Methanococcus maripaludis: one gene and its partners. Each later gene encodes a partner of the first gene's protein in a complex. Links are inferred from orthologs where the notes say so. Each region holds a gene or a part of one and is shown on either strand. Other genes may lie near its edges. The genes, in order: HNP90_RS01910, rpl18a, rpl7ae, HNP90_RS01260 and HNP90_RS01245.

Region 1 (4,917 bases):
GAATCTTCCAACGGTTTCTTCAACTAATTTAATTTCTTTGAATTCTTTACCGTTGTAGATACCAAAGGTTAACCCAATCATTTCAGGGGTTATAACGAAGTCTCTACAGTGTGTTCTTATCACTCTAGGCTCTTTGCCTCTGTTTGTTAATCTTCTAGCTTTTTTAATTTTCATAACCAATTTTCTTTGGTTAGGGGTAATTCCTCTGAGCATTGTTCTTCTCTGTCTTGAAGGAACAATTTCCATGAATTTTTTGATAGGCATTTCTTGAAGTTCTTCCAAAGTGAAACCTTTGTATTTGAATTCTACTCTTCTTCTTGGTGCTACACTTTGTTTTTGTTTATTCTTCTTTCTTGCGCCACCTTTGCCACTATATTTTTTTTGTCTGGCCATGTTTTCACCTTTAAAATTTAAAGAGATAGCTTAAGTTATTATTTCCTACCGGTTCTTCTTGAAGCGATATGTCCTACTTTTCTACCTGGGGAGGTATGTCTTGAAACGCTTGATGGTTTTCCTAAGTGCTGGTGTCTTCCACCACCGTAAGGGTGATCTACAGCGTTCATTGCAACACCTCTAACTTTTGGCCATGCAATAGCTTTAGCGCTTAATGAATGGTGTTTTTTACCTGCTTTAACAAATGGTTTTTCTTTTCTTCCACCACCTGCAACAACACCAACTGTTGCCCTACATGCAGGGTTTAGAACTTTTGAAAAGCCTGAAGGTAATTTTACGATTGTTTTTCCAACATCGTGTGAAACAACGTGTGCGTAGCATCCGCCAGATCTTACTAATTTACCGCCATCTCCAGGGATGGTTTCAATGTTGTATACTGGAATACCTTCTGGGATTTCACCAAGTGGTAAAACGTTTCCCGGTTTGATTTCTGCGCTGATACCGCATTCAATCTCTTCTCCAACCTGAATTCCTTCTGGAATTAATACTAATCTTTCTTCATCGTTAGCAAATCTTACTTTTGCTACTGGTGCAGATCTTCCTGGGTCGTGTAAGATATCAACAACGGTTCCGAGGATTTTTCCGTCCTTTTCCATTTCGTCGTAACTTCTGTATTTAACTGCACCTTTTCTTTTATGAGTTGGGGATCTGTATTTTGGAGTCCCTCGTCCTCTATTCTGGGAAATCAGTCTTTTACCCATTATATCACCATATTATTTAATAGTGTTTTCTTAAATCGAATTAGTAGATTCCTAAACTTGCAGCTACTTCTCCAGCGTTGTATTCAGATTTCAACGTAATGTATGCTTTTTTCTTTCCTTTTGGAGTAATGCTTGTGTTTATATCTGCAACTTCAGCATCGAACAATTCTTTGATTGCTGCTCTAATGTCTGCTTTTGTTGCTTTTCTTTCAACGTAAAATACCAATCTGTTTTCTTCTTCAATGAGTTTCATTGTTTTTTCACTAACGATTGGTGTTTTTATAACATCAAAGGCATCCATGCCATTCACCTCGTATTGAGCTTAAAATCTTCCGTTTATTTTTTCAATGGCATTTTCAGTCCAGAGTGTTAATCTTCCAGCCATTGTTCCTGGTGCAATGTGTATTGCGCTTAAGTCATTAGCTGTAATTACATCTACACCTGCGAGATTTCTTGATGCAGCAATTGCTTCACATGCATCGCCTACAACAACCAAAACACTTTTTGGTTTTTTGTATTTTCTGCCTCTTAATTTAGCTCTTCCAGCTTTAATTTTAATACCGTCTTTAGCTCTTGCTAAATCAGCATCTAATTTTAAAGTTTTAAAAACCTCTAAAACTTCTTTTGTTTTAGCAAGGCTTTCAAAGTCTGCGTTAACAACTAAAGGTAATGAAGGAACACCTTCGATTTTGTGGCCTCTTGCTGAAACAATTTCTGGAATTGCTGAAGCAGCAATAGCGCTTGCTAATGCTTTTAATTTTTCTTTTCTGTTTATTCTTTCGAATAAGATTTTTTCAACTTTTGGAGGGTGAGCTCTTCTTCCACCAACTGCTTGAGGAACGAATGCACCAGCACCTTGTGCGGTTCTTCTAACTCTAGCTTTACCGTGTCCTTTTCCGATTGATTTTGCTGAAGTTCTGTAACCTGCAAATGCATCGCAACCTTTTGGTTGTAATTTTGCGGTTAATGATGAGATTACTGCCCTTTTGATTAAATCTGGTCTGTATTCAGTTTCAAATACAGCGGGTAATTCGATATCTCCCTTTTCAGAACCATCTAAATTGTAAACTTTAACATTCATAAGTTAACACCTGCTCGTGTTTTTGAGTAATTAGTTTCCTTGTTTGGATTCTGTACTGATGTAAGCAACTTCTGGTAAGCCGAATTTGTCTTCAGCAGCTCTTACAGATCCTCTTAAAACTACTAATCTTTTTGCAGGACCTTGAACAGTTCCCTTAACTACAACGTAGCCGTTTTTAACAGCACCGTAGTTTAAGAATCCGCCTTTAGGTGTAATTTCAGCGCCTTCGCTGCCTAATTTTAAGATTCTTTTGTTGTATTCAGTTCTTTGGTGGAAACCCATCTGACCAGGTAATGGTACAGTCCACATAACTCTTCTTGGTCTCCATGGACCGATTGAACCTGTGTGTCTACCAACACCTTTTCTTTGGTGTTTTCCAAATTGAACTTTGATTCCCCATCTTTTAACTGATCCTTGGAATCCTTTACCTTTAGTAATTGCTAAAGTATCGATAATTTCTCCAGCTTCAAATACATCGCTAATTGCGAGTGTTTTGCCTAAGATTTCTTTAGCGTAAGCTAATCTTTCAGCAACTGATGATCCACCAATTCTGATTTCAACAACTTCAGGTTTTTTCTTTGGTATTCCTGTAGTTTTTGGGTTTGTGTGAACAATAACTCTTACTTCTGTAGCTTTTTCTAAAACTGCGTCTAAAGCATCAGCAGTTTTTTTCTCTTCTTTCTTAACTAAAGTTAATTTTCTTCCTAAGTCGTTGTCTAACTGTTCAGCCCATACTTCAGTTAATGCTTTTAACCCTTTGGTTGTTTTTTCGTAGAGTCTGATTCCTGCTACGGTAACGTCCGGTGTTTCTAATACGGTTACAGGTGTAAATACTTCCTGACCATTGTTTGGACTTTTTGGGTTATTTTCGATCAATAAAGCATGTGTTGTTCCTGCTTTGTATACAGGGAATGCTTGGAGCCCTACTTTTTTATCTGCAGGCCATGATCTGATTTTAGGAACTAATTTCTTAGCTCTTTTTCTTGGGCTAAATGCTAGGGAACCTCTACGAGGTCTGCTTTTTTTCATACCCATAGTATAACCTCCTATGATAGTTAACTAGAATTCCCGTGTTTTATTCGCGTAGAACTAGTCGTTTTTTGAAGTGTTTGTTAAGTTTTTTTAAAAACAAAGCAACCTATTAATGGCTTACGCCTTTTCAGGTCTTCCACATAGTTGCCTACAAACATTAATCATTACAATATATATAGTTAACTCCACAACTGACTAAATCAGTATTTATTTTAAAAAAGAAATATTTTTAGTTATTATTGTATTTGGTTAATAAAAAAGGGTGATTATGTGAAAAATAGTTCTTATTTAATAGAATTCTTCGAAAAAAAGAATAATACGCGGGAAAAAATTTTGAAGATTTCAAGGGAAATTGTAAAAGATTCTGGACTGATTATTAGAAGAATACAGAAAGGGGAAATGGTGGATTTTTCAGATATCGAAGAAAAATTAAAAGAATTAAAAAACTTTTCAGAAGATCACTTTGAATTCCAAAAATATCGGGGAACTCCAGAACAGGAGTATGTTGAAGCAAGAGTTTACCATTCGATAATTTTCGAAAACAAAATTTTGGGGTTTTCTGATTTTGAAAACATCTTAGAAGAAAACTATATTTTGGGATTGTGCGACGTTATCGGTGAACTTAGAAGAATAATTCTTGAATCGATTCGAAAAGATGAAAAAACAAAAGCAGAACTTTATTTTGAATATATGGAAAATATTTACGACTTTTTGATGGAATTTGATAACTACCATGTAATTGATGGACTTAGAAGAAAACAGGATGTTTCAAGAAGTTTAATCGAAAAAACTCACGGAGATATAGTTAACTTCAACGAAAACCTGAAACTTAGGATGGAACTTTCTAAATTTAATAAATAACCTTTTTTAATTACTTATATATTTAAATATACAAATTAATTTTCCTAAAATAAAAAGAAGTAGGGCAGCGGGGATTCGAACCCCGGGCCACTCGGTTATCAGCCGAGCACTCTAACCAGGCTGAGCCACTGCCCTAATTTCCAATGCTTTTCGAAGCAAAATGAAATAAGGTGTTTTCATATATAAACTTTTCTATTGATATTAATTTTTGATGTAGTTCAAACCAAAAGTAATAATTACTCCCGGCAAACAGATAATATAGATGTTAAACTATGGTAGAGGTAGATTATGGCACTATTTGGTCTTAAAGATACACACACGGCAGTTTTGGCATACCTTTTGGGTTTTATTTCGGGAATAATTGTATTACTCCTTGAAAAAGAAAGCAGTTTTGTAAAATTCCATGCAATGCAGTCCACAATAGCATTCGGGGCAATATTTGTTTTAAATATAATTTCTGGTTATGTCCCCATGGTTGGAGGTATTTTAAGCAATCTTTTAAGTTTAATCGGATTAATAATCTGGATTGTTGGAATGATAAAGGCTTACCAAGGAGAAAGATACAGATTCCCAATAGTTGGGGATATTGCTGCAAAACAAATTTAATTTTTTTACTTTTTTTATAAATCGAATTCTTTTAAAGCATCAGGTATTTTTTGAATGATTTCATAAATTTGAGTATTTGGCCTTGGTTTTACAAGTTCTCCTAATTTTCTATTGAGTTTGCATCCAAGTATTCCAGCTTTTTCACTTTTAAATCCGCATGCAATTAATGAAGAAGCAAGTCCT
Region 2 (4,816 bases), on another replicon or contig:
ATTTACTTTATTTAGTGTTTCAACTTGAAAGTGCGTATCAACGTCAGGGTGAATTCCACCGTGAATTGTAACTTCGGTAAGTCCTGCTTTTTTAGCAACAACTGCTTTTTTAGCAATTTCATCAGAACTTAATTTAAATGAGTCAGGGCTGTTTTTTGAAACACTAAATGCACAGAATTTACATCCCATTGTGCACACGTTTGTGGTTTCTATGTTTGTGTTATTTACAAAAGTAACCGTATCTCCAACGATATCCTTTCTAAGCGAATCTGCGAGTTTTATTACATCAAAAAAGTTTTCAGTATTTTCAAACAACTCAAGGCATTCTTTTTTTGAGATTTGTTTTTCCTTAAAGGATGTTAAATCCATTATATCACCGGATAATTTCTAAGTTCCACTTAGGCGTTTTCGTATATAAAATTGAGTATAGCTAATTACTACGTTAATCTGGATAATACGTTTATTAATTGGTCGAAATTTCGCTGTAGGTTCTTTAATATATATATAATTTTCTATTTATTGAGAATAGAAAGTACATTATATTCCTGATTAGTAATTATACTTGTTATATTAAAACTCTAGAAATAGGAAGGTGGCAGAATGAAATTTGGTATCGAATTTGTTCCAAACGAACCAATAACCAAACTAGCATACTACGTTAAAATGGCAGAAGACAATGGATTTGAATTCTGCTGGATTACAGACCACTACAACAACAGAAACGTATACATGACCTTAGGAAACCTTGCAGCAGCAACAAACAAGATCAAGTTAGGTCCTGGTGTTACAAACCCATACGTAAGAAGCCCTGCAATCGCAGCATCTGCAATGGCTACATTAGACGAATTATCCGGCGGTAGAGCTACATTCGGTATCGGCCCTGGAGACAAAGCAACATTCGATGCTTTAGGTATTGAATGGACAAAACCTGTAGGAACAATCATCAAAGCAATCGATGACATGAAAGCTTTAATGGCTGGAAAAAGATTAGAAGAAGGAGCACAACTTGCAGTTAAACCTTCAGGAAAAGTTCCAATCTACATGGGAGCACAAGGCCCAAAAATGTTAGAAACCGCAGGATCAATTGCTGACGGTGTTTTAATTAACGCTTCAAACCCAAAAGACTTCGAAGCAGCAGTTCCTTTAATTAAAAAAGGAGCAGAAGCAGCAGGAAGAAGCATGTCAGAAATTGACGTTGCAGCATACGCATGCATGTCAGTAGACAAAAAAGCAGACAAAGCTAAACAAGCAGCAATCCCAGTTGTAGCATTCATCGCTGCTGGTTCACCTCCTATGATCTTAGAAAGACACGGAATTGACCCTGCTAAAGTTGATGCAATCAGAGCAGGATTAAAAGAAGGAAACTTCGGTGCAGCATTCGGAAACGTTGACGAAGCAATGTTAGAAGGATTTGCATTATACGGTACACCTGAAGAAGTTGTAGAAAAAGTTAAAGGCTTAGAAGCAATGGGTGTAACACAAGTAGTTGCTGGATCCCCAATCGGACCAAACAAAGAAACAAGCATCAAATTAATTGGAAAAATCATTAAAGAATTCCAATAATTAAATAACTTTTTTAAATTTTTTTTAAATTTCAAAAAAAGAGTTTTATTTTAGTTTTAAAGGTTTATTTTGCCTTTGATTTTTCAATGTATTTTTCAATCATTTTAGCTTCGATTTTCGAAGTTATTCCAAGTCTCTCTAAAACAATTTCCGTAAGAAGTCTTTTTAAAATTTCTTTTCCTTCTTTTGTTTCATCAATTGTTCCCAATTTTTTTGTAGTTGCTGGAGATTTTAATTTTGCTAATGCTCCAGATATATCTTCTTCGCTAACTCTTCCTTTTTTCTTTTCGTAGATTTCATCTGCAATTTTTGCAAGTTTTTCCATATCAAATGGCAAAAAATCTTTTATTTTTACAGAAAGTGTTTCTTCAATCGCTGCTAAAACTCTAGCGATTTCTTCATTGGATGTATTTTCATCAATTTTAATTTTTTTAGAAACGTACCATTTTCCTTTTTTGGCGTTAAACTGTATTCTTTCTTCAGACATAAAATCACCTGAATAAAACAAGTTAATATTATCGTAAAAACTATATTCTGTTTAAATTATATAAAATAGTTTCAATTGAAATCAAAACAATATATAAAAAAAGTAAGGTAATTAGTACATTTCAAGTGTTTTTTTCAAAATAGGATTTTGAACGTCTTCTTCTGAGATTTCAGAAACTTCTACAATTTTAATGTACGCCCTTTTTACTGCGTGTTTGCTACCCATTTCTGAGTACATGGTTTCTAACGCATCGTCTTCTTTTACAACGTTGTATTCTTTTGTGAATACCATTGGTTCGTCTTTTCCAAGGATTTCTCCTTTAATTCTTATGATTTTTGCCATATATATCACCAAAAATTATTAATCTATTAAATCTAGAGCTTCTTCAATTTTTAAGATTTCAGGACCTGACGTGTCGCCTCCGACAACAGCTCCTTTAGAGTTTGCTAGAATGCACGCGCCAACTGAAGTTACACCCCTATTTGCAGTGCCCCTTTCAACGTAGTCCACTCTTAAAATGTTTTGAATCCATTCTAATTCTAATTCATCAGTTAGTGGGTGAACCAGGCATCCTTTATCGGTTGCAACTCCATTTGAACCAACTGTTGGGAGTTCAGCATAGTTTCCTACTCCGGATTCTACGTCCAAAACATCCTCAATAGTTTTTCTAAATCTGGATAATTCTTCCGAAATTATGCATCCTTTGTTGTTAGTTAATATTAAGTTACCAAATGCCGTGTTTTTAGCTTTAAGTCTTTCTAAATTAACATCCAGACTGTTTTCTTTTAAAAACATTTTAATTAATTCAACTTCTTTTTCAGTCGTTATGTCAGGTACTAAAAGTCCGTTGGAGTTTCCAACACATAAGGAGCCTATTAAAGAGCTGTTTGAAATGTTTAATTGAGTTGCAGGAATGTCGAGTACGTTTTTCATACGTTCCATCGTTTTTTGATCAACTGAAAGAGGAAAAAACCCATAGTCTTCAGTTGCGAGTGAATGTACTCCTAGTGTGGACACTCCAGAAAAATATGTTTTCATTATCATAGTACCACAGTGTTTCTAGAGAAAGAAGCAGGTAGATTATTCTACTAATGTTGCTTTAACAACATCTCCTTCTTTTACAACTTTAACTCTAACTTTAGCAGGGATTTTGTTTAAACTTCTTTCCCATACTTTTTCATTGATCGAATTGTCAAGTTTTATAATGTCTGACTTCATGTGTTTCTTTAAGAACTCCCTAATTGCCCGTATAGCTCTTGGAGCTCTTTTTGTTGTAGGGCTTTTGTTTGTTACGTCTCTCAAAGGAATTGTATATATTCTTTCTTCTTCCATAATCTGCACCTCCGCATGGATTAAAAAATGTATAAATATTAAATCATATAGAATATGAAAAAACAATATTTAAATATTTTGGTGAGCGGGTATACATGGAAGAATACACAAAAGCTGAAATTTTAATAGAAGCCCTGCCTTACATCTGTAAATTCCACGATCAGAAGGTTTTAATTAAGTATGGCGGCCATGCCATGGTAAACGAGCAGGCAAAGAACTGGATCGCAAAAGACCTCGTACTTTTGAAATATGTCGGCATAAACCCGATAGTAGTACACGGCGGGGGCCCAGAAATCAATCGAGCGATGGAAAAAATGGGAAAAACTCCAGAATTTATACATGGGCTTCGTGTAACTGACGAAGAAACACTCGAAATTGTTAAAATGGTACTTATAGGTAAGATAAACGGCGATATCGTATCAAAATTAGAATTATATGGTGGAAAAGCTGTTGGTTTATCTGGAAAATCAGGTCAACTGATCAAAGCAAAGAAAAAAATCCAGTATTTAATGAAAGACAGTCAAAAAATCGAAGTAGATCTTGGAATGGTTGGGGAAGTTGAACACGTAGACACTAAGTTAATAGATATATTAGTTGAAAAACGGTATATCCCAGTAATTTCCCCGATCGGTGTTGATCACCAAGGAAATGATTTAAATTTAAACGCAGACATTGCTGCAGGAGATATTGCCGGTGCAATGAACGCTGAAAAGCTAATAATGGTCACAGACGTTGATGGAATAATGGACGATATAAAAGATCCATCCACCCTTCACAGGAAATTAACAATTTCGCAAATCGAAGGTATGATTGAAAGAGGACTGATTACTGGTGGAATGATCCCAAAAATCGAAGCATGCATCAATGCACTTGACAAAGGGGTCCAAAGTGTGCACATTGTGAATGGAAAAACACCTCACGCAGTTCTTCTGGAAATTTTTACCGAAGATGGTGTAGGTACAATGGTTGTAAGAGAATAAATTTCTTTTTTTAATTTTTTAAACTCCTTAGATTCTTCTTTTATTTGCAAAATATATCCCTTTATCGGACTATTTGGATTAAAAAAGATTTAAATTTTTAGATTTAAATTATCTTTATATATCAGGATAACTCATGTATTATTATCGGAAAAGGAATTCCGGTTCCTTCCGAAACGCACCAACCAAATCACTATATCGCACCATTAACCTTAAAATAGCCAAAAAACCATTAAAAACTATTAAAAACCAAATAACCGAATTACCTTATTGAAAAATAAGGTAATATACCCCTATTTACAAAAATATTAAATGTCCTTAAAAAATCGAAATTTCATATGCGCATTATGATTATCACTTTATCAATTTTAAAAAATATCTAAGACACGAAGGGGTGTTCAAATGAAAAAAATCGAAGCTATAATAAGAATAGAACGATTGGATATCGTAAAAGGTA
Region 3 (5,017 bases), on another replicon or contig:
TGACGGAGAATTATATTTAATAGTTCAGGAATACGGAATAAATGGGCCGATAATCTGGAATAACGTTAAAATTGGCTATGATGATATATACATTCCAGTAATTCCAGATATTATCTACCCTAGGTTTGAATCAACCTATATTATTTCATCAATGGACATTGAAAGCGGAGATATTGAAAACACGGTAGCTTTAGTTGGTTCATACAGTAATACGGTCTATGTTTCAGAAAAAAACATTTATTTTGCTTATGAACTGGATTACAATGAAGATAAACTAATGATGGATTTCATATGGAAAAATAGCGATAAATATTTCCCAAAAGAAGTATCTGACAAACTTGATCGAATATTTTCAAACACTGACTTTGGAGACAGTGCAAAATACTTACAGATGACGGAAACTCTTGAAGATTATTTAAAAACATTATCTTCAGAAGAAATGAATAATCTGGAAAATGAAATTGAAAATGATTATGAATTATATTTAAATGAAAACTGGGAAGAACTTGAGGGAACAGGCATTGTAAAAATAAACCTCGAAAGTTTTGAATTAACAAGCGGAAAAGTTCCTGGAACCATTTTAAACAGCTTTTCAATGGATGAATACAATGGAAATTTAAGAATTGCAACAACAATCGGAAACGACTGGAGATACAGGGATATTCAAACAAATAACATTTATGTATTTGACGAAAACATGGAAATCGTTGGAAAAGTGACCGAACTTGAAAAAGGGGAACGGATATACTCTGCAAGGTTTATCGGGGATAAAGCCTACATTGTAACTTATAAAGAAACTGATCCTTTACTTGTAATTGATTTAGAAGATCCAAAAAATCCGGAAGTACTCGGTGAACTAAAAATTCCGGGATATTCTACTTATTTACATCCAATTGGGAACAATAAATTAATTGGAATTGGAAAAGATGATTCAAATATGGTAAAAATTTCATTATTTGACATATCTGACTTTGAAAACCCAATGGAACTTTCGAAATATTCATTAAACGAGTACTGGTCAACTGCACTATACGAACACCACGCATTTTTGTGGGATTCTGAAAAAGAAATACTCGTACTTCCGGCAGGAAGCCACGCATACGCTTTCGAAGTTAATGAAAATGGAATTAAAATGGTTAAAGATGACGTTTTCAAAGACTACAGTGTTTTAAGGTCTTTGTATATTGGAGTCTATCTCTACACGTTTTCAAATTACGAAATACACGTAATTGATGAAAATACTTGGGAAACCGTAAAAACAATTAATTTGCCAAAATATGAATATCCTTATTATGAACCTTACATTGAATCAGTAGAAGATACTTCAGATGTTGAAGTAGAAACTACTGAAGAAAAGATGGTTTTGGGGGAAAATATGACTATAAAACTTGATGAAAACCCGACAACAGGCTACACGTGGAATTATACAATAAATGACGATAGTAAAATAGAATTGTTGTCTGATGAGTACATTCAAAACAACGTAGAAGAAGGCGTAGTTGGTGCAGGCGGAGTTCACGAGTGGACTTTTAATGCAACAGAATCTGGAGAAGTTGAAATAACATTTGATTACTACCGTTCATGGGAAGGACGTGAAAGCTCAACAAACACTAAAATCTATAAAATAACAATAGAATAACTAAAAATTTCATTTCTTTTTTTAAATTTTTAAAATATTTTCCAAAAAAGCCAGTTTTAATTTAAAACAAATATTAAAAAAGATTTGGAGGATTTATTGTCCTCTGTTAATTCTTTTGAAAGTGTTAGTCCATTTTACTTTCCTTCCAACTCTTCCGAGTTTGAAGTTCTTTTCACACTTTGATGAACAGAAGTGCATAACTGAACCGTCTTTTTTAACGTATTTTTTTCCGCATCCAGGTTCAATTGTGCCTTCACAAAAGCTACATGTTTTCCATTCCATTGTAATCACCTAGCGGGAATTATTTTCTTCTTTTACCGAGTTGTTTTGCTTCTCTTTCGGTTTCTCTTAACATGATGAAGTCGCCTAATTTAACAGGTCCTTTCACGTTTCTTGTTAAGATCCTTCCTGTGTCTTTTCCACCTAAGATTTTGCATCTTACTTGGAAAATTTCACCAGTAACTCCTGTTCTTCCGTTGATTTGGATAACTTCAGCAGCCACTGCTTCCTGGTATACCATATCATCAGCCATTTAAATCACCTGATTTTATTTATTGTTAGCTGCTAAAATTATGCTTTTAATCCATTTAATTTTTCAACTAAATCTTTTAATTCGTCAGCGCTTCCTTCAGCAACAACTGCAATAGCTGATGTAGGTACTTCTAAACCAGCAGCTTTTCCTAAAGCTTCTTTTGTTGAACTGTATGAGTATGCAATTCCTTTTTCGTCGCAGATTACTGGAATGTGTGCAACGATTTCTTCAGGTTGTACATCTTGTGCGATTACAACTAATTTTGCAATTCCTTTTTCTACTGCTTTTGTAACTTCGTTAGCGCCTTTTTTGATTTTTTCAGCGTTAGCAACTACTTCTGCAGTTTTTTCTTCGAGTTCTTGTGATATTTCAAATTTAACATATACAGCCATATTATGACCTCCTTCATCACTTAAAAAAATTTTTTTATCCGGATGGCGCCCACTCATATCATCATGGTTTTAAAAGAGCGGCAACTACCATATATCGAAAAGTGGTATATAATAGTTATGGTATGAAGTCTAAAAATTTAGAAAATTTAAAAATCAACTGATATTCCTAGAATTTCCCTTTTACCATTTAATATATCCTCTGCAATCATTGCACTGCCGACTGCACCACTGTCCCCATCTAAAACAAGAACATTTCCATCGATATTTTCTTTTATCATTTCGGAAATATTTGGATTTTTCCAAGTTCCAATGGAACCTGCAAGAACTACATTTTTGTCGTGATTTAAAAACATTAAAGAATTTATTTCCATAGAAACGCTTAAAACAAGTGAATCAACTGCTAAGGTGCATTTTTTATCTTTTTTGTAGTTACTCATAATTTCAAATTTCGTATCTTCAACGCCTTTGTATGAATCTGTAATTTTAACAACTCCCGCTTTTGAAAAAGCCTCATTTGCAGTAATTTTTTTCGAATCGATATTTCTAATTAATTCTAAATCAATTGGTCCATGTAATATTCCAACAGCACCAACGCATGCATCAAATCCGCCAAATATTTTACCATTTTTTATCAAAAGCGTAACCGTATTTGAAGAAATGTCTGAAAGAATGAAATTTTCAAAGCCAAATGTTTTGTATGCATTGTAGCAGATGGATATTTTTTCTGGAGATGCAATATGCGAAAAAAGGGCGTTAAATCTTTCATCCATACTTTTTACGCCCTTATGAAGTCCAGGAATGACAACTGCGGGAATATTTGATGATTTTATTTCATCATAAACTTTCGTTCCGCCACCAACCTTTTTTCCAATCCCTTCGAGGTTTATTACTCCCCTATTTTCAACTTTTTTTATATCTGTTATTTTATCTATTCCGTCACCCATCGAGTAGCATACGCCCATCAAATCGATGTCATTTAAATTCACATGTTTTTCAAGTTCTTTTAAAAAAGAATTTTCGTTAATTTCAGTTCTTTTCATCTTAAAAATAGATTTTACAGTTTTGTTTTCCATCACACATGCGGTAATTCCGGATGTGCCGTGATCAATCCCTACAACAATCATAATCTCCCATACAAAAGATAATAAATTTCAAATACCAATAGTTATATATAAAACAGTACTACTTTATTAAGAACTTTTTGATTTAACCTCATTACTAAATAGAATTATTTTAGTGATCCAGTAGAGATATATTGGTGATTTTATGGATGTATGGATCGATTTAACAAATTCCCCTCATATTCATTACTTTTCGCAATTGATTGACAAATTCAATCGGGAAGGAATTGAATACTACATTACTGCAAGAAAATTCCAGAGTTTAGAAGATTTAATCGACATTTATGGTTATGATTATATTTCTGTGGGAAATCATGCGGATTCGCTAGAAGAAAAGCTTATAAATTCTTCAAAAAGGGTAATTGAACTCACAAAAATTGCAAAAAAATTGGACCCAAAAATTGCAATTGCAAAACACTCTGTGGAACTTCCAAGAGTATCATTTGGAATGAATATCCATTCAATATTTGTTTTAGACAATGAACACGCAAGTGCACAGAACAGATTAACGGTTCCTCTTGTGGACGACGTAATATGTCCGGAAGGTACAAAGTTAGTTTTAAACGGAAGTTCATTTGGAAAATACATTGATTCTTTTGCAGGAACTTGTGAAGTTTCTAATGTTAATTCGAGGTTAAATTCTTCATTTTCAATTGATGAATCGATAAAGGAAAAATTAAATATCGATGAATCACTGCCTTTGGCAATAATGAGACCAAGACCCAATTCTTCGTACTGTAACGGAAAAAAAGACATAATTCCAATGATTATTGAAAAATTAAAAAGTCAGATGGACTGCAATATTGTTGCATTTCCAAGAGACGAAGACCAAAGGGAAAAATACGTATCAATGGGCGTAACGGTTCCAAAAACAATTGATGCAATATCTTTACTTTATTATTCCGATGCAATGATTGGTGCTGGCGGAACAATGAACCGTGAAGCAGCAGTTCTTGGCGTTCCAACAATTTCCTGCTATCCAGAAAAGCTTTTGGGTGTTGATAACTACTTGATTGACAAAGAAAGAATGATCCACACAAGAGATTTAGATGAAATTGTAAATCACGTAATGGATAATATCGGAAAAAGAAATAATGGAATAACTTTGGAAGACCCAACTGAGTTAATGTTTGAAAAAGTTGCTGAAAGTTTAAGCTAAATTATTATTTCAAATACGGGTTCACATGAACCATACAGTGTTTTACTCTTTTTAATTTGCGTTCAATTTTTGAATGGACGTTTTCAGAAATGTTATGTGCTTCAATCAATGATAAATCTTTATTAACTGAAATTTCAACATCGACATAGATTTTGTTTGAATGAATTCTTGTTT
Region 4 (2,684 bases), 110 kb from region 1 along the record:
TGGCCATTGATTTTGCATCGAGTCCAGATGTTTCAACCCAGAAAAGACCAAACAATATACAGAATATTATCATCATTATTGTGTAAAATACCGCATGAAGTGGGTCTGCAATTAAGCTTGAGATTCCATATGGTGTTGAGAAGTAGTATGCAAGCCCATCAGTTGCCCTACCGCTCGTATAATGTCCAAGAATTGGGAAACCCATTTTTTCTAAAAACATCCCCCAGAGCTGGATGTTTGCAAACAATGCTGCAGCAAGGATAACTGGCAAGTTTGAAACATAAATGAATTTTATCGGGTATTTTCCAACTGCACCTTTTACTCTTCCATGTGCGAGAGGAATTTCAACTCTGATACTTTCAACGTAAACTACAACCAGGAATACAAGTATTGTACCGAGTATTGGTAAAATATATTCCAATGCAGTCCATAAACTTCCAACAGTCATTGCACTGAAGAATTTCCATAAGTACCCTTCTGCACCAAAAGTTCCTACAAATATTGTTTGTGAAACTCCTGCCGCAATGAAAAGACCGATACCTGAACCGATACCGTATCTTGAAACAATTTCATCAAGATAAATAATTAATATAGCACCAAGTGCAAGTTGCAGTACCAATATAACCATTAAAAGTGGAGTTAGTGTACCAAACGCACCTGCTCCAACAAACATTAAAGCTTCGAGGAAACATAGTGCTATACCAAATAACTTTTGTAAACCTTGGAACAATGCTCTATTCATCGGTTTTGATAGGTCCAGACTTATAATTTCAGATCCAACCAAAAGCTGCATGATAATCCCTGCAGTTACAATTGGCCCGATACCAAGGGTGATCAAAGTACCCATTTTTGAAGCAGTAACTGTTTGCCAGAAATCAAATATTGCAGGCATTTCTGAACCGCCAGTGTAAATATCAATTGTACCCAAAATAAAGTAGAGTACAAGCACAAGTGCAGTCCATTGTAATTTTTCTTTAAATGAAATTTCTTTTAACGGTCTTTTTACTTCAGGAATTAACTCAAGTATAGGTTTTATTTTTAATAGAAAACTTTCCAAATTCTCACCTTGGAATAAACATTATAAATTTCAATAAATGATAAAAACACGAAATTTTTTATCAAATATAATCATTAAGATAATTTTTGGAAAAAGTATTGGATATAGTTTTCGCATCTACAAAATATTCTAAAAAATGAGTAGTTATTTGATTTGGATTTTCATAGTATCCACTATCAAAAATAAGAAAAAGCAGGATTAAATGAAGTAAGTGGTTCTTAATTGAATTATAATTCAACAAATTCTCCACCGGCAGCCTCAATTTTTTCTTTAGCTCCTTCAGAGAATTCAACTGCTTTTACAACCATTGCGGTTGAGATTCTTCCTTTTCCGAGAACTTTTTCGTATCCGATTTCGGTAGCATCAACTACAACTTTTCCATCTTCTACTTGGAATGCATCTTTGTATTTTAAGATGTATTCTTCCAATTCTCCAATGTTAATAGTTTCTAACTGTTTTATAAGGCCGGGGTTTCTGTTGAATCCGTATTTACCGAAGTAATCAGGATTGAATTTACAGACTGACAACCATTTATGTTTCTGGTGACCAGCGTTACCCCTACCACCTCTGTGGCCAGCGCCTCTATGTTTTTTAGCTTCTCCATATCCGCAGGTTCTGGAGCCTCTCATTTTCGTGATTTTTTTGCTTTTTCTAATCATTAAATCACCTTAAATTACATCATTTTATTCAATAAATCGTTGATTTTACCAGATCTGTAACCTAAGGCACCGCCAATTGAGAATCCTTTTTTGACTCCTGCTCTATCGTATCCTTTTCTTGGAGGGTGTAATCTGAATACTGGTTTGATTGGCGTATCTTTTATTTTGATTTCGCCAGCAATTATTTTTTCAGCTAACTCTTCAACTGGAAGTTCTGTTAACTCTTTTACGAGTTCTTCAGTTAATCTTTTGTTTCCAGGAAGTCTTCCTCTTTTTAGAATTAAAGCTACGAGTGTATCTTTATCGATTTCACCGTAGGTTACATAATCTTTAACTTTTTTTATCATTCCAGTGTAGTGTTCATTGTCTGGAATTACAACACAGTGGTTTACTCGGTGTAATCTCAACATCTTCATGGTATCTGCGATGTTTCCTCTAACACCTACGCTTCCTCTGACTCTTACAACTGCGTAAGCCATGTTTTAATCACCTTTTTTCTTAAAAAGTAATAAATTAGAGTACTCTTCCTTCTGTAAGACCTAATTTTTCCTTTTGTGCAGGTAAGCATCTTACGAAGTTTAAGTTGTTTAATGCATCGAATGTAGCTTCAGCAAAGTTGTATGTGGTTCTTGTGTCACCAAATGTTTTAGTCCATGCATCTTTTATTCCTGCAAGACCTAAAACAGCTTTTGCAACGTTACCAGCAACTAAACCAACACCCCTAGGTGCAGGAAGTAATTCTACCTTAACGCTACCACAAGCTCCTTTAGCTGTGAATGGGATTGAGTGAGGGTATCCGCAACCGCATTCCCATGAACCGCAGCCAATTCTAACTTTGATTAATGATAATTTTGCGTGAGCAATTGCTTTTCTGATAGCAGGGCCAACTTCTTTTGATTTACCCATGCCTACTCCAACGTATCCGTTTTTGTTACCTACAACAACAGTTGCTCTGTATCTTGCTCTTC
Region 5 (5,031 bases), 110 kb from region 1 along the record:
TCACCTTAAATTACATCATTTTATTCAATAAATCGTTGATTTTACCAGATCTGTAACCTAAGGCACCGCCAATTGAGAATCCTTTTTTGACTCCTGCTCTATCGTATCCTTTTCTTGGAGGGTGTAATCTGAATACTGGTTTGATTGGCGTATCTTTTATTTTGATTTCGCCAGCAATTATTTTTTCAGCTAACTCTTCAACTGGAAGTTCTGTTAACTCTTTTACGAGTTCTTCAGTTAATCTTTTGTTTCCAGGAAGTCTTCCTCTTTTTAGAATTAAAGCTACGAGTGTATCTTTATCGATTTCACCGTAGGTTACATAATCTTTAACTTTTTTTATCATTCCAGTGTAGTGTTCATTGTCTGGAATTACAACACAGTGGTTTACTCGGTGTAATCTCAACATCTTCATGGTATCTGCGATGTTTCCTCTAACACCTACGCTTCCTCTGACTCTTACAACTGCGTAAGCCATGTTTTAATCACCTTTTTTCTTAAAAAGTAATAAATTAGAGTACTCTTCCTTCTGTAAGACCTAATTTTTCCTTTTGTGCAGGTAAGCATCTTACGAAGTTTAAGTTGTTTAATGCATCGAATGTAGCTTCAGCAAAGTTGTATGTGGTTCTTGTGTCACCAAATGTTTTAGTCCATGCATCTTTTATTCCTGCAAGACCTAAAACAGCTTTTGCAACGTTACCAGCAACTAAACCAACACCCCTAGGTGCAGGAAGTAATTCTACCTTAACGCTACCACAAGCTCCTTTAGCTGTGAATGGGATTGAGTGAGGGTATCCGCAACCGCATTCCCATGAACCGCAGCCAATTCTAACTTTGATTAATGATAATTTTGCGTGAGCAATTGCTTTTCTGATAGCAGGGCCAACTTCTTTTGATTTACCCATGCCTACTCCAACGTATCCGTTTTTGTTACCTACAACAACAGTTGCTCTGTATCTTGCTCTTCTTCCAGATTTGTGCATTCTTTGAACCAATTTAACGTCCAAAACTTGCTCTTCTAGATCGGGTAAGAGTGCATCAACAATTTCAGGTTCTAATAAGGGAAGACCTTTATCCATAATGTAGTTAATGTCTGAAATTGTTCCTTCCTTAACCATTCTACCGATTTGGGTTTTTGGTTCCCAAGCTTCGGTATTGAATTTTCTTTTTTCAGCTCTTTTTTCAGCCTTTTTTTCAGCCATTTATATCACCTTATAAGTTAAGGATTTTTTCTTTCAGTTCTTCAACGTGTTCTGGCAAGTCTTCTGGGTTTAATCCTTTTTCTAAGTATTTTGAGAACTGTTTTTTGTACGCATCAGCATCTTCTTTTAAAGATTCTGCGTAATTTTTAACGTGAGTTCCGTTTAATCTTTCTTCATCTGCGATGATTTCATCACCGTGAGGTATATCCATACCTGCATCGAGTGCGCCTTTTAAAACAGCGAAAATTGCAGCTCCTTTGGTAGCTCTGTGAAGACCTTTGTCTAATATAGCTTCTTCTGCTCCTTCTTTAACAGCCTTTTTACCTAACAATAAACCTGTTAAGTATGCTGCAGGTAAATTTCCGCAGTGGCCTTTGTAACCCATTTTAACGAGTTCTCTGGAGTGTGCTGAAACTAAAACAACGTCCCCTTTTTCATCGTATGCCATAAGCTGAGCGATCACATTGTTTAAGGATTTTCTCGCAACTAATCTAGGTTTGCCAGACAATAATAATCCTAACCTTTGTCTGAAATCAGTTTTTCCTTCTCTTCTTCTTCTAAAAGGAACTCTGAATTTGGCGTTCTTTGCCATAGTCATTCCTCCTTAAATTTGAGTTATTCAGCTAAAATTCCGTGTTCTTTCATGTATAACTTCATGTGATTTCTACTTCTGAATGCGCCACCTTTAGCCATTCTGTAGAGTTTTCTGTATGCTGATCTTTCGATTTTTTCATTTTCTCTTAAGTCTTTCAGCATTTTTCTAAGTGGCCTGATGGTGTTCATCCATTTTTCTTTTTTAGGAGTTCTTGCACCTTTAGCCCCTTTTCTTGAACCAGGACCTTTTCTCTTTCCTTTTCTCTTCTGTTCTTGAACTTCTTTTTTCCTAGCGCTACTGATTCCTTTTTCCTGTTTCTTAACAATGACTCCATCGTTAATTAAAAGTCTAATGTCATCTTTTGTGATGGCCATTTTGACTTTTTCCAGGTTTTCAGGATCAATCCATACCCTATCGATACCGCAATCCAAAACAGCTGCAGCAATTCTTCTTTGGGTTGATACATCCATAATATCACCTTATATCTTAAGCGAGATTATAAACTTAAGAATTCTTCCTGTTTTTGTTTGGATACGTTAAATACTCTAATTCCTAATTCATTAGCTTTTTTAACGATTTCTATTCTTTTTCTTTTACCAACGGTAGCTGCAATTCTTGCACCTTGAATTTCAGGGTTTATTGCAACTAATTCTTTTACGTTGTTAACAAGAATATCTTGTAAGCCTGATGGGTGTAAACCTCTAACAAGAGCAGGTCCTCTGTAACCTACTGTAGCAACAGCAGCCCTATGTGTCAATCCTATTCTCATACCGCTGTGTTTACCAAAAGGTCTTCTCCAGCTAGTTCCAATTCTTGAACACTTGAACCAGTCCTGTCTTTTAAATTCAGGTCTTTTCTGTTTCATTTTGAGTTTTAATCTCATTAATCTTTTGAATTCACTCATGAGACCACCTTATAATACCTTGCCTGCTTTTTCTACAATGTAGATGCCATCTTGGAATATTCTTGTGTCTCTTCCTTTAACTTTAGTAGCTTGTTCGATGTTTGCAGCGGTTTGACCAACAAATTCTTTGTTAGCTCCACTTACAATCACTTCTTCACCACTAACTTTTACAGTGACTCCATCCATGATTTTAGCAGTTCTGGTGTATTTTTCTCCTAAGAAGTTGTCAATGGTTACAGTGTTTCCTTTAGCACTAACTTTCATTGGGAAGTGAGCGTATCTGATTACTAATTTGTATTCAAATCCGTCAGTAACACCTGTGATCATGTTTTGAATGTGTGATCTGTAGGTTCCAACAATTGCAGTTTGTGCTTTTCTTGGGAATGTACACTCAATAACAACTTTTCCGTCTTCTGTGCTTATTTCGATTCCAGGGTACAACAAATCTCTTTTAAGTTCTTTTGCACCTGATTTAACAGCAACTGTGCTGCCGTTAACTTCAACGTTGACGTTTTCAGGAATTTCGATTTCTTCCCTTATTAAAGCTGCAACTGGCATAAGAATACCTCCATAATGTCCTTAGTATATGTAGGAAATTAATCTTCCACCTACTCCAGCGTTTCTAGCTTCGTCATGTGTCATTAATCCTTTTGGGGTACTTACGATTAACAATCCGAAACCTTTAGCTGGTAAGTATCTCTTTTCGAATTTTTCGAAGTCATGGTTTTTAACTGCGAATCTAGGCTTTACAGCTCCACACTTGTTGATTTGTCCGATTAAATCAACTTTGTAGACACCCGCTTTTCCGTCTTCAATGTATTCGAAGTTTCCAATGTATCCTTGATCCTGCATAACATTTAGAACTCTTCCAATTAATTTTGAAGCAGGTTTCAAGTAAGCTACGTTTTTACCCACACTTTCGCAGTTGGATACGTGGTTTAATGCGTTTGCAAGAGGGTCCATTAAACTCATATTGTTACCTCCTTGTCCTTAATCGTACTTTTTAAATCCTAATTTTGGTGCTAATTCTCTGAAGCATTGTCTGCATAAATTTAATCCGTATTTTCTGATAATTCCTGGCCCTTTTCTTCCGCATCTTTTGCAAACTTTAGAACCTTGGCCGAATTTTGTCTTAAATGGTGTTTTTGTCATTCTTTCACCTTATTCCCTGACTACTTCAGTATCGAATTTAGCTTGGATGTATTCGATAGCTTCGTCTTTGGTAACTAAGTGTTTCTTTGGAATGTGGCTTCTTTTAACTTTTCTGGATTTTACTCTGTATCCTGATTTTTCAAAGGTTACACAGATATCCATACCATAGATTCCAATTGATGGGTCGTACTTTTGACCTGGGAAGTCAATATGTTCAGGAACACCAAATGAGAAGTTTCCAACCTGATCAAATGATGACGCATAGAGTACTTTACCACATGTTTTAAATGCACTGAATGCATTTCCGAGGAATTCTTCAGCGTTCTTTCCTCTTAATGTTACTTTTAATCCAATTGGTAACTTTTTTCTGATACCAAATGCAGGGTTTGTCTGTTTAGCTAAAGTCCTTACTGGTGATTGGCCAGTGAGTTCTTCAATAACTTTTGCACCTATTGTTAACCTATCTCCAGCTTCACCTACACCGAAGTTTACTGTGACTTTTTGGATTCTTGGTTTTTTCATAGGTTCTTTTTCCCAAACTTCTTGGAATGACATGTTTCGTCCTCCTCTAATTTTATGGGCATTACATCGAAATTACTGGCTCGTCTTGACCTACGATAAATACGTAAGGCTTAACGGTTTTAAATTTCTCGCCATCTTTGTTTTCTAAAGTTACAATATCTGAGTACAATGCTCTGTTTTCCACTTCAACGATTTTAGCAAATTCTCCAACGTGTTTACCGCCAGTTACGTATGCTAATTTTCCTTCGCCGAATGCAACATGTCCAACAATTGACTGTTCTGGAATTGAAACTAAAACGCTGTCTCCTGTTTTGTAAACATCTTCTTCAGCTTTTGTAGCGTCTGAAACTTTTACAATCTGGTTTCTACCATCGTGAAGGTTTAATTGAATGTGACCGCCTTTTATAACAGTTTTGTTCACGATTTTGCATAATTTTGCATCGGTTTTGTCAGTTTTTTTCAAGCTGATTCTTCCGCTTTCGTCAAATAATACAAGGTAGTTTTCATCCATTTCAGGGATTGATAAAACATCCATTAATCCAGCAGGGTGTTTGTATTCCTTTCTTTTTAATCCATCGATTAAGATTTTTCCCGTTTGGATAATTTTTTTAGCTTCTCTTGCGTTGTCAGCGTATTTTAATACGTCTCTTACAACTAAC

What was found.
Region 2: HNP90_RS01910 (region 1) and rpl18a share a complex: the UniProt entries of both Methanocaldococcus jannaschii proteins name them as parts of the 50S ribosomal subunit. The link is inferred for Methanococcus maripaludis from one-to-one orthologs.
Region 3: HNP90_RS01910 (region 1) and rpl7ae share a complex: the UniProt entries of both Methanocaldococcus jannaschii proteins name them as parts of the 50S ribosomal subunit. The link is inferred for Methanococcus maripaludis from one-to-one orthologs.
Region 4: HNP90_RS01910 (region 1) and HNP90_RS01260 share a complex: the UniProt entries of both Methanocaldococcus jannaschii proteins name them as parts of the 50S ribosomal subunit. The link is inferred for Methanococcus maripaludis from one-to-one orthologs.
Region 5: HNP90_RS01910 (region 1) and HNP90_RS01245 share a complex: the UniProt entries of both Methanocaldococcus jannaschii proteins name them as parts of the 50S ribosomal subunit. The link is inferred for Methanococcus maripaludis from one-to-one orthologs.

What each region holds. Positions count from the first base shown.
Region 1 is NZ_JACDUL010000001.1:342,734-347,650, reverse strand. The notes cover bases 1,269-4,122. They hold HNP90_RS01910 (50S ribosomal protein L3), read right to left. Parts: upstream 3,271-4,122; coding sequence 2,266-3,270; downstream 1,269-2,265. Other genes in these bases: HNP90_RS01905 (translin family protein), read left to right, coding at 3,538-4,122; rpl4p (50S ribosomal protein L4), read right to left, coding at 1,477-2,235; HNP90_RS01920 (50S ribosomal protein L23), read right to left, coding at 1,269-1,455. Also shown: HNP90_RS01930 (30S ribosomal protein S19), read right to left, coding at 1-393; HNP90_RS01925 (50S ribosomal protein L2), read right to left, coding at 432-1,154; more of HNP90_RS01920, read right to left, coding at 1,195-1,268; more of HNP90_RS01905, read left to right, coding at 4,123-4,128; HNP90_RS01895 (DUF4870 domain-containing protein), read left to right, coding at 4,417-4,734; HNP90_RS01890 (NAD(P)H-hydrate dehydratase), read right to left, coding at 4,749-4,917. UniProt on the Methanocaldococcus jannaschii protein: One of the primary rRNA binding proteins, it binds directly near the 3'-end of the 23S rRNA, where it nucleates assembly of the 50S subunit.
Region 2 is NZ_JACDUL010000003.1:390,573-395,388, reverse strand. What follows is about bases 778-3,530. They hold rpl18a (50S ribosomal protein L18Ae), read right to left. Parts: upstream 2,393-3,530; coding sequence 2,162-2,392; downstream 778-2,161. Other genes in these bases: argB (acetylglutamate kinase), read left to right, coding at 3,478-3,530; HNP90_RS07400 (50S ribosomal protein L31e), read right to left, coding at 3,131-3,382; HNP90_RS07405 (translation initiation factor IF-6), read right to left, coding at 2,411-3,094; HNP90_RS07415 (DUF2666 domain-containing protein), read right to left, coding at 1,628-2,050; mer (5,10-methylenetetrahydromethanopterin reductase), read left to right, coding at 778-1,563. Outside these bases: 5-amino-6-(D-ribitylamino)uracil--L-tyrosine 4-hydroxyphenyl transferase CofH, read right to left, coding at 1-369; more of mer, read left to right, coding at 601-777; more of argB, read left to right, coding at 3,531-4,362; HNP90_RS07390 (P-II family nitrogen regulator), read left to right, coding at 4,762-4,816.
Region 3 is NZ_JACDUL010000004.1:97,841-102,857, reverse strand. What follows is about bases 887-3,840. They hold rpl7ae (50S ribosomal protein L7Ae), read right to left. Parts: upstream 2,564-3,840; coding sequence 2,210-2,563; downstream 887-2,209. Other genes in these bases: HNP90_RS08060 (DUF354 domain-containing protein), read left to right, coding at 3,830-3,840; HNP90_RS08065 (methanogenesis marker 12 protein), read right to left, coding at 2,710-3,687; HNP90_RS08075 (30S ribosomal protein S28e), read right to left, coding at 1,941-2,171; HNP90_RS08080 (50S ribosomal protein L24e), read right to left, coding at 1,733-1,921; HNP90_RS08085 (beta-propeller domain-containing protein), read left to right, coding at 887-1,639. In the rest of the region: more of HNP90_RS08085, read left to right, coding at 1-886; more of HNP90_RS08060, read left to right, coding at 3,841-4,843; HNP90_RS08055 (cation diffusion facilitator family transporter), read right to left, coding at 4,848-5,017. UniProt on the Methanocaldococcus jannaschii protein: Multifunctional RNA-binding protein that recognizes the K-turn motif in ribosomal RNA, the RNA component of RNase P, box H/ACA, box C/D and box C'/D' sRNAs.
Region 4 is NZ_JACDUL010000001.1:234,026-236,709, reverse strand. It holds HNP90_RS01260 (uL15 family ribosomal protein), read right to left. Parts: upstream 1,717-2,684; coding sequence 1,285-1,716; downstream 1-1,284. Other genes in the region: HNP90_RS01250 (30S ribosomal protein S5), read right to left, coding at 2,230-2,684; HNP90_RS01255 (50S ribosomal protein L30), read right to left, coding at 1,731-2,195; secY (preprotein translocase subunit SecY), read right to left, coding at 1-1,057. UniProt on the Methanocaldococcus jannaschii protein: Binds to the 23S rRNA.
Region 5 is NZ_JACDUL010000001.1:229,959-234,989, reverse strand. The notes cover bases 1-2,968. They hold HNP90_RS01245 (50S ribosomal protein L18), read right to left. Parts: upstream 1,792-2,968; coding sequence 1,210-1,791; downstream 1-1,209. Other genes in these bases: HNP90_RS01230 (50S ribosomal protein L6), read right to left, coding at 2,708-2,968; HNP90_RS01235 (50S ribosomal protein L32e), read right to left, coding at 2,291-2,698; HNP90_RS01240 (50S ribosomal protein L19e), read right to left, coding at 1,815-2,264; HNP90_RS01250 (30S ribosomal protein S5), read right to left, coding at 510-1,199; HNP90_RS01255 (50S ribosomal protein L30), read right to left, coding at 11-475. Outside these bases: more of HNP90_RS01230, read right to left, coding at 2,969-3,256; HNP90_RS01225 (30S ribosomal protein S8), read right to left, coding at 3,278-3,670; HNP90_RS01220 (30S ribosomal protein S14), read right to left, coding at 3,689-3,850; HNP90_RS01215 (50S ribosomal protein L5), read right to left, coding at 3,860-4,405; HNP90_RS01210 (30S ribosomal protein S4e), read right to left, coding at 4,434-5,031. UniProt on the Methanocaldococcus jannaschii protein: This is one of the proteins that bind and probably mediate the attachment of the 5S RNA into the large ribosomal subunit, where it forms part of the central protuberance.